3 regions of the Streptomyces sp. NPDC021212 genome follow, and region 1 is predicted to be linked to each of the others. Evidence: riboswitches for the same ligand, from Rfam matches in the RefSeq annotation. Region 1 holds a riboswitch; each other region holds the start of a gene.

Region 1 (3,267 bases):
GCGGCAGACCACCCGGGTGCGGCCGGTCGCGGGTATCCGGTCGCGGATCTGGTCCTCCATGTCGACCTTGTCGTGGTCGGCGAGGATCACCACACAGGAGCGGCGGGCGCCCTGGTTGGCCTCCACCAGCTCCGCGATCACCGTGAACACCTGGTCCGACCAGCCCAGCACGATCGTGTGGCCGCGCTCGATCAGCCGCGACCGCCCCTTGCGCAGCATCTGGATCCGGTTCTCCAGGCCCGTGGTGAGCACACCGATGAGCGCGCTGACGATGAAGATGCCGCCGATCGTGACCGTGAGCATCAGGACCAGGAACAGCGGTCGCCCTTCGTCCCCGCCCATGGTGCCCGGATCGAGCGTCCGCAGCAGGCTCATCCACACCACGCCCGACCAGCCGCCACTCTTCCGGGTGTCGTCGCGGCTGAAGGCGACCACCAGCGTGGAGACCACGGCGATCAACGCCAGCGAGGCGAGGCCGAGCCAGCCGATCAGGGCGGGCGTCCCGCGGTCCATCGTGCCGTCGAACCAATACCGCAGCCGCTCCCGCAGCCTCATCGCACGTCCTCGTCCCCCCGGCCACCCACCGGTCTTACGGTTTCCCAGAGCAGCTGATCATTCTCGCAGGGTCACGGGGGTGCGGCTGCCGGGCGCCTACGCGCTCACCAGGCGGCGTGGGGCTGTGGGTCGGTCTCGACGGCCGGTTCGCCGCCCGCCTCGGCGAACGCCTGCAGCGCCTCGATCAGATGACGGCGCTGTCCGGCGGGCATGACGTCGACGATGCGCGCGATCTCCTGGCGGCGCCGATCGGTGACCTCGGCCACGATCCGCCGGCCGGCCGGGGTGAGCGAGATCATGCTGGTACGCCGGTCCCCGGGGGCGACGCCACGCTCGACCACGCCCGTCGTGACCAGGCGGTCGATCATGCGCATGGCGGTCGACGGCTGGACGCCCAGCTCCCCGGCCAGCCCGGACAGGCTCAGCGGCCCGCCGGCGTCCAGGACGACCAGCATCCGGAACTGCGGCAGCGTCAGGGACTCCTCCACCGCGGCCAACGACCGGGCGGAGACGGCGACGAGCAGCCGGGACGCGGTCAGCACGGCGGTGACCATCGCCTCGGCGTCGGACGCGGGGGCGTCGGCGTCGGCAGGGGACGGGGAGGAATCGGACGGGGAGGCTTCGGAAGCGGAGCCTTCGGAAGCAGGGGCTTCAGAGGCTTCGGAACCAGAGGCTCCAGAGGCTGAGGAACGGCGCGCCATGAGCCCTTTCTACCTCGTGCCCCTGTGGAAGGGGGGTGCCCCGATCCGGCACCACGGCCTAGGCTGGGCCCCGCAGCTGGTTCGCCCTGTCCGCCAGGCAGGCGCGTCGTAAGAGGGAACCCGGTGGAAATCCGGGACTGCCCCGCAGCGGTGAGCGGGAACGACCGCCGTCATACGCACTGGGTCCGGGAGACGGATCCGGGAAGCGACGGCCAGTAGGTGTCTCGTACGTCACGACGTGACCACGGCGTGACGACGACACGAGGCGTGCCCGCGAGTCCGAAGACCTGCCCGTTGCCCGTGCGCGACCGATCGCGCGCGGACATCCCGGTGACCTCGAGGGCGGGTCGGCGTACCCACCAGGCGGACGCGCGCGTAACCGAACGCGTGGCCGAGCCGCCCGGTTCGTCGCTCCTTCGCGCCCCTGAACCCGCCGGGATCCTCAGGAGAGCACGCTCGCGAAGGAGAGCTACGTGACAGCGACATCCGCGGCCGCGGCGGCACGGGCCACCGTGTACGGCTACCCCCGCCAGGGGCACCACCGCGAACTGAAGAAGGCCGTCGAGGGCTACTGGAAGGGCCGGGTCGGCGCCGACGCCCTCCGGGAGACCGCCGCGAACCTGCGCCAGGCGAACTGGCGGCAGCTCGCCGACGCCGGTCTCCACGAGGTGCCGACCGGCGACTTCTCCTACTACGACCATGTGCTGGACACCAGCGTCATGGTCGGCGCCGTACCGGACCGCCACCGCGCCGCAGTCGAAGCCGACGCGCTGGACGGCTACTTCGCCATGGCGCGCGGCACCCAGGAGGCCGCGCCGCTGGAGATGACCAAGTGGTTCGACACCAACTACCACTACCTGGTGCCCGAACTCGGCCCCGGCACCGTCTTCGCCGCCGACTCGACGAAGCAGATCGCCGAGCTGTCGGAAGCGGTCGCACTCGGTCACACCGCCCGGCCGGTCCTGGTCGGCCCCGTCACCTACCTCCTGCTCGCCAAGCCCGCACCCGGCATCGCGCCGGACTTCGAGCCGCTCACCCTGCTGGACCGGCTGCTGCCGGTGTACGCGGAGGTGCTGGCCGATCTGCGGGCGGCCGGCGCCGGGTGGGTCCAGCTGGACGAACCCGCGCTCGTCCAGGACCGCACCGCCGCCGAGCTGAACGCCGCCGCCCGTGCGTACCGCGAACTGGGCGCCCTCGCCGACCGCCCCCGGCTGCTGGTCGCCTCGTACTTCGACCGCCTCGGCCAGGCCCTCCCCGTACTGGCCAAGGCCCCCGTGGACGGGCTGGCGCTCGACTTCACCGGGCCCGCCGCCGCCAACCTCGACGACCTCGCCGCCGTCGGCGGCCTGCCCGGCAAGCGCCTCGTCGCGGGCGTCGTGGACGGCCGCAACGTATGGATCAACGACCTCGCCGCCTCGCTGGCCACGCTCGGCACCCTGCTCGGCCTCGCCGACCGGGTCGACGTCGCCGCCTCCTGCTCCCTCCTCCACGTCCCCCTCGATGCCATGGCCGAACGCGACATCGACCCCCGGATCGCCCGCTGGCTGGCCTTCGCCCGCCAGAAGACCACCGAGGTCGCGACCCTCGCCCGCGGCATCGCCCAGGGCACCGGCACCATCGCCGCCCAACTCGCCGCCAACCGCGCCGACCTGGCCTCCCGGGCCACCTCCGCGCTCACCCGCGACCCGGCCGTACGCGCCCGCGCCGGGGCCGTCACCGACGCCGACGCCCACCGGCCCGAGCCGTACGCCGAGCGCGCCCCGGCCCAGCGCGCCCGGCTGCGGCTGCCCGCGCTGCCGACGACCACCATCGGCTCTTTCCCGCAGACCACCGAGCTGCGCACCGCCCGCGCCGACCTGCGGGCCGGAACGCTCGACACCGCCGGATACGAACAGCGCATCGCCGCCGAGATCCAGGACGTGATCGCCTTCCAGGAGAAGGCGGGCATCGACGTCCTGGTGCACGGCGAGCCCGAACGCAACGACATGGTCCAGTACTTCGCCGAACAGCT
Region 2 (3,267 bases), on a different contig from region 1:
CGCACGCGTGGATCATCCGCACCACGACCTGGCTGACGTCGGCGGGGAGGCCGCCCAGGTCCGCCTCGGCGCGGATGGTGGCAAAGGAGGCGCGGTAGATGGCCGCCCCGTCCTTCTCGTAGTCGAACACTGTGTCCTCGATCATGTCGTTGATCATGCCGTTCCGCGGGCCGCCGCCACGGCGTCGGCCAATTGCTCCGCCGTTACGTCTGCCACGTCTGTTTCGCCGACGCCGGTCGCGCCGGTCGCGCCGTCGGGGCCCTGCGCGTCTCGTACGGTGAGCCGGTAGTCCGTACCGGAGGTGGCCAGCGCGTCCACCCAGCGGCCGCCGGGGTGGCCGCAGCGCCGCTCGCAGCCGGAGAAGTACACCGGCGGCGCGTCGGCGTCAGGGGAGCGGGGAGCGCCCGCCACCGCGCGCTCCGCGTGGGCGCGCACATCGGCCAGGGACTTGGCGCAGCCCGGCCGTCCCGTGCACGCGCCGACCCCGGTCCACGGGGAGTCCGGATCGGTCACCAGCCCCGCGTCGGCCACCTCCCGTGACGCGTGCGCCGCGCCGTCCGCGGTGAAGCCCGGGAGCACCACGCCGCGCCAGGGTGTCACACGCAGCGCGTCCGACCCGTCCCGGGAGGCGAGCCCGGCCAGCAGCCGCCACTGCGCGGCGCCGACCCGGCCCAGAGGTACGAGGACGGACACGGCGTGCCACCCGTCCGGCCCGGACACGACGCCCGGCGCGGGCGGCGCGCCCGGCGTGCCACCCGGTCTGTCGTGTCCGATACGTACGGCTTCGGCACCCTCGTCCGCGAGCCGCGCCGCCAAGCCGTCGGCGGTCACGGCGTGTTGCGCGGGCAGTTCGCGCACCCGCCACGCCCGCGTACCGCTCGCCCGGGCCCTGGCCAGGAACTCCACGGCGGCCAGCGCGGCGGCGCGCGGCGCGTCCCGCGCCGACACCTCCAGCGCGAACCCCGTGTCCGACACGCCGGACGCGCCGGGGCCCACCCGTAGCACCGCTCCGCCGTCGCGCGTTGCGATCAATGTCACATCCGCGCCCAACGCGGCCACATCGCCGCGGCCGTCGTCCATCGCGAACAGGAAACGGCCCGACAAGCCGGACAACTCTTCCCACTCACCTGCACACAGCGCGGCGTCCAACTCCCGCGCCCACGCCGTGACATCGCCGTATCCGGCGCCGTCCAGGCCGCTCAGCGGGGAGGCCACGATGTTGCGCACCCGGTCGTACCGGTCGGAGGGGAGCAGTCCGGCCTCCCGCAGACCGGCCGCCAGCTCGCCGCCGCATGCCGCGTCCAGGCCGCGGATCTGGAGATTGCCCCGCGAGGTGAGGCCCAGCCGGCCGTCCCCCAGCTCCTCGCTCGCCCGCGCCAGCACCCGCGCCTGACCTGCCGTCAGTAGCCCGCCCGGTATCCGGATGCGGGCCAGCGAGCCGTCGTCCGCGGGGTGCAGCCGCAGCGCGCCGGGGCAGGCGTCATCGCGACCGCGCGCCCGCCGCGAGGGCGCTTGAGAGGGCGCTTCGTTCGCAAGTGGGACGGTTGTCGGGGGGAGGGACATGGCGGCGAGCATACCGACGTCCGGTCGGCCCTCACTGTCCCGTGCCAGGTCAGCAACGCCTACTATGCTCTGCGGCGGGCCATGTGGCCCGCTGGACGCACAAGACGGCGTCAAGGGGAGGAAACCGGTGCGAATCCGGTGCGGTCCCGCCACTGTGAGCACGGCAGCCCGCCGTGCGAGCCAGGAACTCCCGCCGTCTTCCCACCCGCCGGGGCGCGGACCCCGAGGAAGGCGCTGAGCCATGATTCTGCTGCTGTCGACCTCCGACACCGACCTGCTCAGTGCCCGTGCGGCCACGGGCCCGGTGCCGTACCGTCTCGCCAACCCGGCGCGGCTCGCGCTCGACGATCTGCCCGGGCTCCTCGACGGTGCCGAACTCGTCGTCGTGCGGCTGCTCGGTGGCGTCCGCGCCTGGGAGGAGGGCCTCGAAACCCTGCTCGCGGGCGACCTCCCCGTCGTCGTCCTCACCGGTGAACAGGCTCCCGACGCCCAGCTCATGGAGGCGTCCACGGTCCCCGTGGGGATCGCCGCCGAGGCGCACGCCTACCTCGCGCACGGCGGCCCCGCCAATCTGGGCCAGCTGGCCCGGTTCCTGTCCGACACCGTGCTGCTGACCGGCCACGGCTTCGAACCGCCCGCCCCCGCCCCCACCTGGGGGCCGCTGGAGCGCAGCGCGCGCGAGGACGTCACCGGCCCGACGATCGCCCTGCTCTACTACCGGGCCCACCACATGAGCGGCAACACCGCCTTCGTGGAGGCGCTCTGCCAGGCCGTCGAGGACGCCGGAGGACGCCCGCTGCCGCTGTTCGTCGCCTCCCTCCGGGCCCCCGAGCCCGAGCTGATCGAGGCACTCGGCGCGGCCGACGCCGTCGTCACCACCGTGCTCGCCGCGGGCGGCACCCGCCCCGCCGAGGCGTCGGCGGGCGGCGACGACGAGGCGTGGGACGCGGGCGCGCTCGCCGCGCTCGACGTCCCCGTGCTCCAGGCGCTGTGCCTGACCTCGTCGCGCCGCGCGTGGGAGGAGAACGACGAGGGTCTGTCGCCGCTGGACGCCGCGACCCAGGTCGCCGTCCCGGAGTTCGACGGGCGGCTGATCACCGTGCCGTTCTCCTTCAAGGAGGTCGACGAGGACGGTCTGCCGGTCTACGCCGCCGACCCCGAGCGCGCCGCGCGTGTCGCCGGAATCGCGGTACGACACGCCCGGCTCCGGCACATACCGGCGGCCGACAAGCGCCTCGCGCTCGTCCTGTCCGCGTACCCCACCAAGCACTCCCGGATCGGCAACGCGGTCGGCCTCGACACCCCCGCCAGCGCCGTCGCCCTGCTGCGCCGACTGCGCGCCGAAGGGTACGACTTCGGCCCCGAGGACGGCGAGGGTTCCCTCCCGGGCCTGGTCTCCGGCGTCGGCGACGAACTGATCTACGCCCTCATCGAGGCGGGCGGCCACGACCAGGACTGGCTCACCGAGGAGCAGCTGGCCAAGAACCCGGTCCGTATCCCCGCCGCCGATTACCGCCGCTGGTACGCCACGCTGCCGCGGGAGCTGCGCGACGCGGTCGAGGAGCACTGGGGCCCGCCGCCCGGCGAGATGTTCGTGGACACCAGCCGCGACCCCGAGGGCGAGATCGTCCTCGCCGCGCTGCGCCACGGCAACCTCCTGGTCGTCATCCAGCCGCCGCGCGGCTTCGGCGAGAACCCCATCGC
Region 3 (3,267 bases), on a different contig from region 1:
TCGTGGCCATCCGCCGGCGCAGCGCCTCCCAGCGCTCGGGCCAGGTGGCCCGCGCGTCGGCGTAGTGGTCCGGGTGGAGCACACCGCGCGCGGTGCGGGTCTCGGCCCAGGCCGGGTGCGGGCCGTGGCGCTCGGCGAGGTCGCAGGACGCCTCGTACGCGGCGAGCATGATGCGCTCGGAGATCCGGGTGGAGAGCGCCTGTGCCTCGGGCGAGTCGAACGGGAGCCGCAGCCGGAAGAAGACGTCCTGGAGGCCCATCAGGCCCAGACCGACCGGCCGCCAGCGGGAGTTGGAGGCCCCGGCCTCGTCGGTGGGGTAGAAGTTGATGTCCACCACGCGGTCGAGGAAGGTCACGGCGGTGCGGACGGTGCGGTCCAGCCGCTCCCAGTCCATCTCACCGTTCTCCCCGAGGTGGGCGGCGAGGTTGACCGAGCCGAGGTTGCAGACGGCGGTCTCGCCGTCGTCGGTGACCTCCAGGATCTCGGTGCACAGGTTGGAGGAGTGGACGACCCGGCCCGGCTCGGCGGTCTGGTTGGCGGTGCGGTTGGCGGCGTCCTTGAACGTCATCCAGCCGTTGCCGGTCTGCGCGAGGGTGCGCATCATCCGGGCGTACAGCTGGCGCGCCGGGACCTGCTTGAGCGCCCGCCCCTCGGCCTCGAAGCGGCGGTACGCGGCGTCGAACTCCTCGCCCCACAGGTCCACCAGCTCGGGCGCGTCCACCGGCGAGAACAGCGACCAGTCGGCGTCCGCCTCGACGCGGCGCATGAACTCGTCCGGGATCCAGTGCGCGATGTTGAGGTTGTGGGTGCGGCGGGCCTCTTCGCCCGTGTTGTCCCGCAGCTCCAGGAACTCCTCGATGTCCGCGTGCCACGTCTCCAGGTAGACGCAGGCCGCGCCCTTGCGCCGGCCGCCCTGGTTGACGGCCGCCACCGAGGCGTCGAGCGTGCGCAGGAACGGCACGATGCCGTTGGAGTGCCCGTTGGTGCCGCGGATGAGCGAACCGCGGGCGCGGATGCGGGAGTACGACAGACCGATGCCGCCCGCGTGCTTCGACAGCCGCGCCACCTGGTGGTAGCGGTTGTAGATCGAGTCCAGCTCGTCCAGCGGCGAGTCCAGCAGATAGCAGGACGACATCTGCGGGTGGCGGGTGCCGGAGTTGAACAGCGTGGGGGAGCTGGGCAGGTACGACAGCGTGCTCGTCATCCGGTACAGCTCGGCGACGTCGCCCAGCGCCCGCTCCGACAGGTCCTCGGCGAGCCCGCAGGCCACGCGCAGCAGGAAGTGCTGCGGGGTCTCGATCACCTGACGGGTGATCGGGTGGCGCAGCAGATAGCGGCTGTGCAGGGTGCGCAGCCCGAAGTAACCGAAGCGGTCGTCGGCCCCGTCGGCCAGCGCCTGGTCGACCAGCGCGTCCAGCCGGGCGGCGTGGGTCGTCACGAACTCGGCGGTGGAGTCGGCGATCAGGCCCTCGCCGTGGCCCACGGCGACGGAGGCGGTGAAGGAGTCCGCGCCCTGCCCGGCCGCCTCTTCGGCGATCGCGCGGGTCAGCAGCCGCGCGGCGAGCCTGGAGTACTCCGGCTCCTCGCCGATGAGTCCGGCCGCCGCCTCGGTCGCCAGGGAGCGCAACTCCGTTTCGTCCGAACCGGGATGGCGGCCGCGCAGGGCGGCGGCCGCGACCTTGCCGGGGTCGGTGGCGGGCAGATCGGCGGTGAGCGCGGTCAGGGTCCGCAGCAGGGCGGTCCCGGGGGCGTCGGCCGCTGCCGGAGTGTCGGCTGCCTCTGAGACCGGGTCGGCGGGCGCGATGGTCACTGAAGTGTTCTCCCTCGCTCGGCTGGGGGCCTGCGAGGGCGGTGCGCGATGGCCGCTTACGGGCATGCCGATTGCGCTTCACGGCACACCACGCAGCGTCCATCGACCCACCCCGCGAGGCCCGGACGTATGCAGACGGCCGTCGGCAGGTCATCGGACTCACGGATACGCGAAAGCGCACACGTACACCGTTGCGGGACAGTTCCGGATTCGCACCGGATTCCCCTGCGGCGACAGCGAGCACGAGCATACATCTTGTGTCGCGCTGCGTACGCGCCCCCAGATGTTGTGTCGTCAGCTGGGGGGATTCGTATGTATGTGCTAGTTGCGCCGGGTCTCGGCAGCGCCGGAATCCATGCGGCCGACCCCGGAAAACTAGCTTCCCGGACCGCTCGTCCGCCATTCGTCCAGGGCACGGGCGAGGCGGTCGCGGTAGCCGGCGTAGCCGTCCTCGTACGCGCCGCGAAGCTCGCTCCGCGGCTCGACGGTACGGGACGCGGCGCGCCAGTGGGACGCGTCCACGGGGTCGCCGAGCGACCGCCAGGCGACCGCCACCGCGCCCCGCGCGCCGACCTCCGGCTCGTCCGGAACGGCCACCGGGCGGCCCATGACGTTCGCGAAAATCTCCGTCCACGCGGCGGAACGCACGCCTCCGCCGCACAGCGCGAGCCGCCCCGAGAGCCCGGCCGCCTCCAGGCAGTGGCGGGCCGCGTAGGCGATGGCCTCGCACACGGCCCGTACGGTGTCGGCGCGGGTGGTGGCGAGCGTGAGACCGTCCAACCGCCCCTGAGCGGCGGGCTCCACGAACGGCGCGCGTTCCCCGGCGCCGGACAGGAAGGGCAGCGCCGTCACGCCGTTCGCGCCCGGCGGGCTCCCGTCGAGCAGGGTGTCCAGGGCGGCGGTGGTCGCCCCTGTGAGATCGAGCACCCACTCCAGGGCGGCGGTGCCGACCATCGCGGGCATCGCGCGCAGCCAGCGGTCCGGGTCGGGGGTGCACAGCCACATCCCGGCCGGATCGGCCGAGGGGTCCACCGTCGCGCGGTCGGTGAGCACCTGGCAGGCCAGCGTGGTGCCGACGATGAGCAGCCCGTCGCCCACGTCCCGCACCCCGCTGCCGATGGCGCACGCCGGAAGGTCGTACGGGCCGGAGACGACGGGCAGTCCGGGCGGCAGCCCGGTCAGCCGGGCCCCCTCGTCGTCCAGCGCGAGGACGGTGCCGGGCGGCGCGGGCGGGGGCAGCAGCCGGGCGTGGCCGGCCAGTCCGCACGGCTCCAGGGCGCCGGTCACATAGGTGCGGGTGGTGACGTCCAGGAACGGCAGGGAGGCGTCGGAGGCGTCCACGGCGATGACACCGGTCAGCCGCTGGGCCACCGCGTCCACGCAGTAGCCCGCGACCGCCGCCCGCTCCAGGGTCTCCGGCTCGTGCTCGGCCAGCCATCGCAGCAGCGGGGCATGGC

Evidence for each region. A riboswitch is a leader RNA that binds a small molecule or an ion and turns the genes downstream of it on or off. The one in region 1 is predicted to bind cobalamin.
Region 2: another riboswitch for cobalamin. It lies ahead of cobN (cobaltochelatase subunit CobN); the one in region 1 lies ahead of metE (5-methyltetrahydropteroyltriglutamate--homocysteine S-methyltransferase).
Region 3: another riboswitch for cobalamin. It lies ahead of ACH4SI_RS09995 (ribonucleoside-diphosphate reductase subunit alpha); the one in region 1 lies ahead of metE (5-methyltetrahydropteroyltriglutamate--homocysteine S-methyltransferase).

Annotation. Positions count from the first base shown of each region.
Region 1 covers NZ_JBIRPZ010000004.1:63,257-66,523, reverse strand. Annotated here, with positions in the region: gene ACH4SI_RS11690 (potassium transporter TrkA) at 1-555, opposite strand, end outside; gene ACH4SI_RS11685 (MarR family winged helix-turn-helix transcriptional regulator) at 660-1,109, opposite strand; cobalamin riboswitch at 1,335-1,566, shown strand; gene metE (5-methyltetrahydropteroyltriglutamate--homocysteine S-methyltransferase) at 1,730-3,267, shown strand, end outside.
Region 2 covers NZ_JBIRPZ010000006.1:378,577-381,843, forward strand. Annotated here, with positions in the region: gene ACH4SI_RS18880 (precorrin-8X methylmutase) at 1-145, opposite strand, end outside; gene cobG (precorrin-3B synthase) at 154-1,563, opposite strand; cobalamin riboswitch at 1,652-1,776, shown strand; gene cobN (cobaltochelatase subunit CobN) at 1,805-3,267, shown strand, end outside.
Region 3 covers NZ_JBIRPZ010000003.1:388,238-391,504, forward strand. Annotated here, with positions in the region: gene ACH4SI_RS09995 (ribonucleoside-diphosphate reductase subunit alpha) at 1-1,810, opposite strand, end outside; cobalamin riboswitch at 1,937-2,077, opposite strand; gene ACH4SI_RS10000 (FGGY family carbohydrate kinase) at 2,186-3,267, opposite strand, start outside.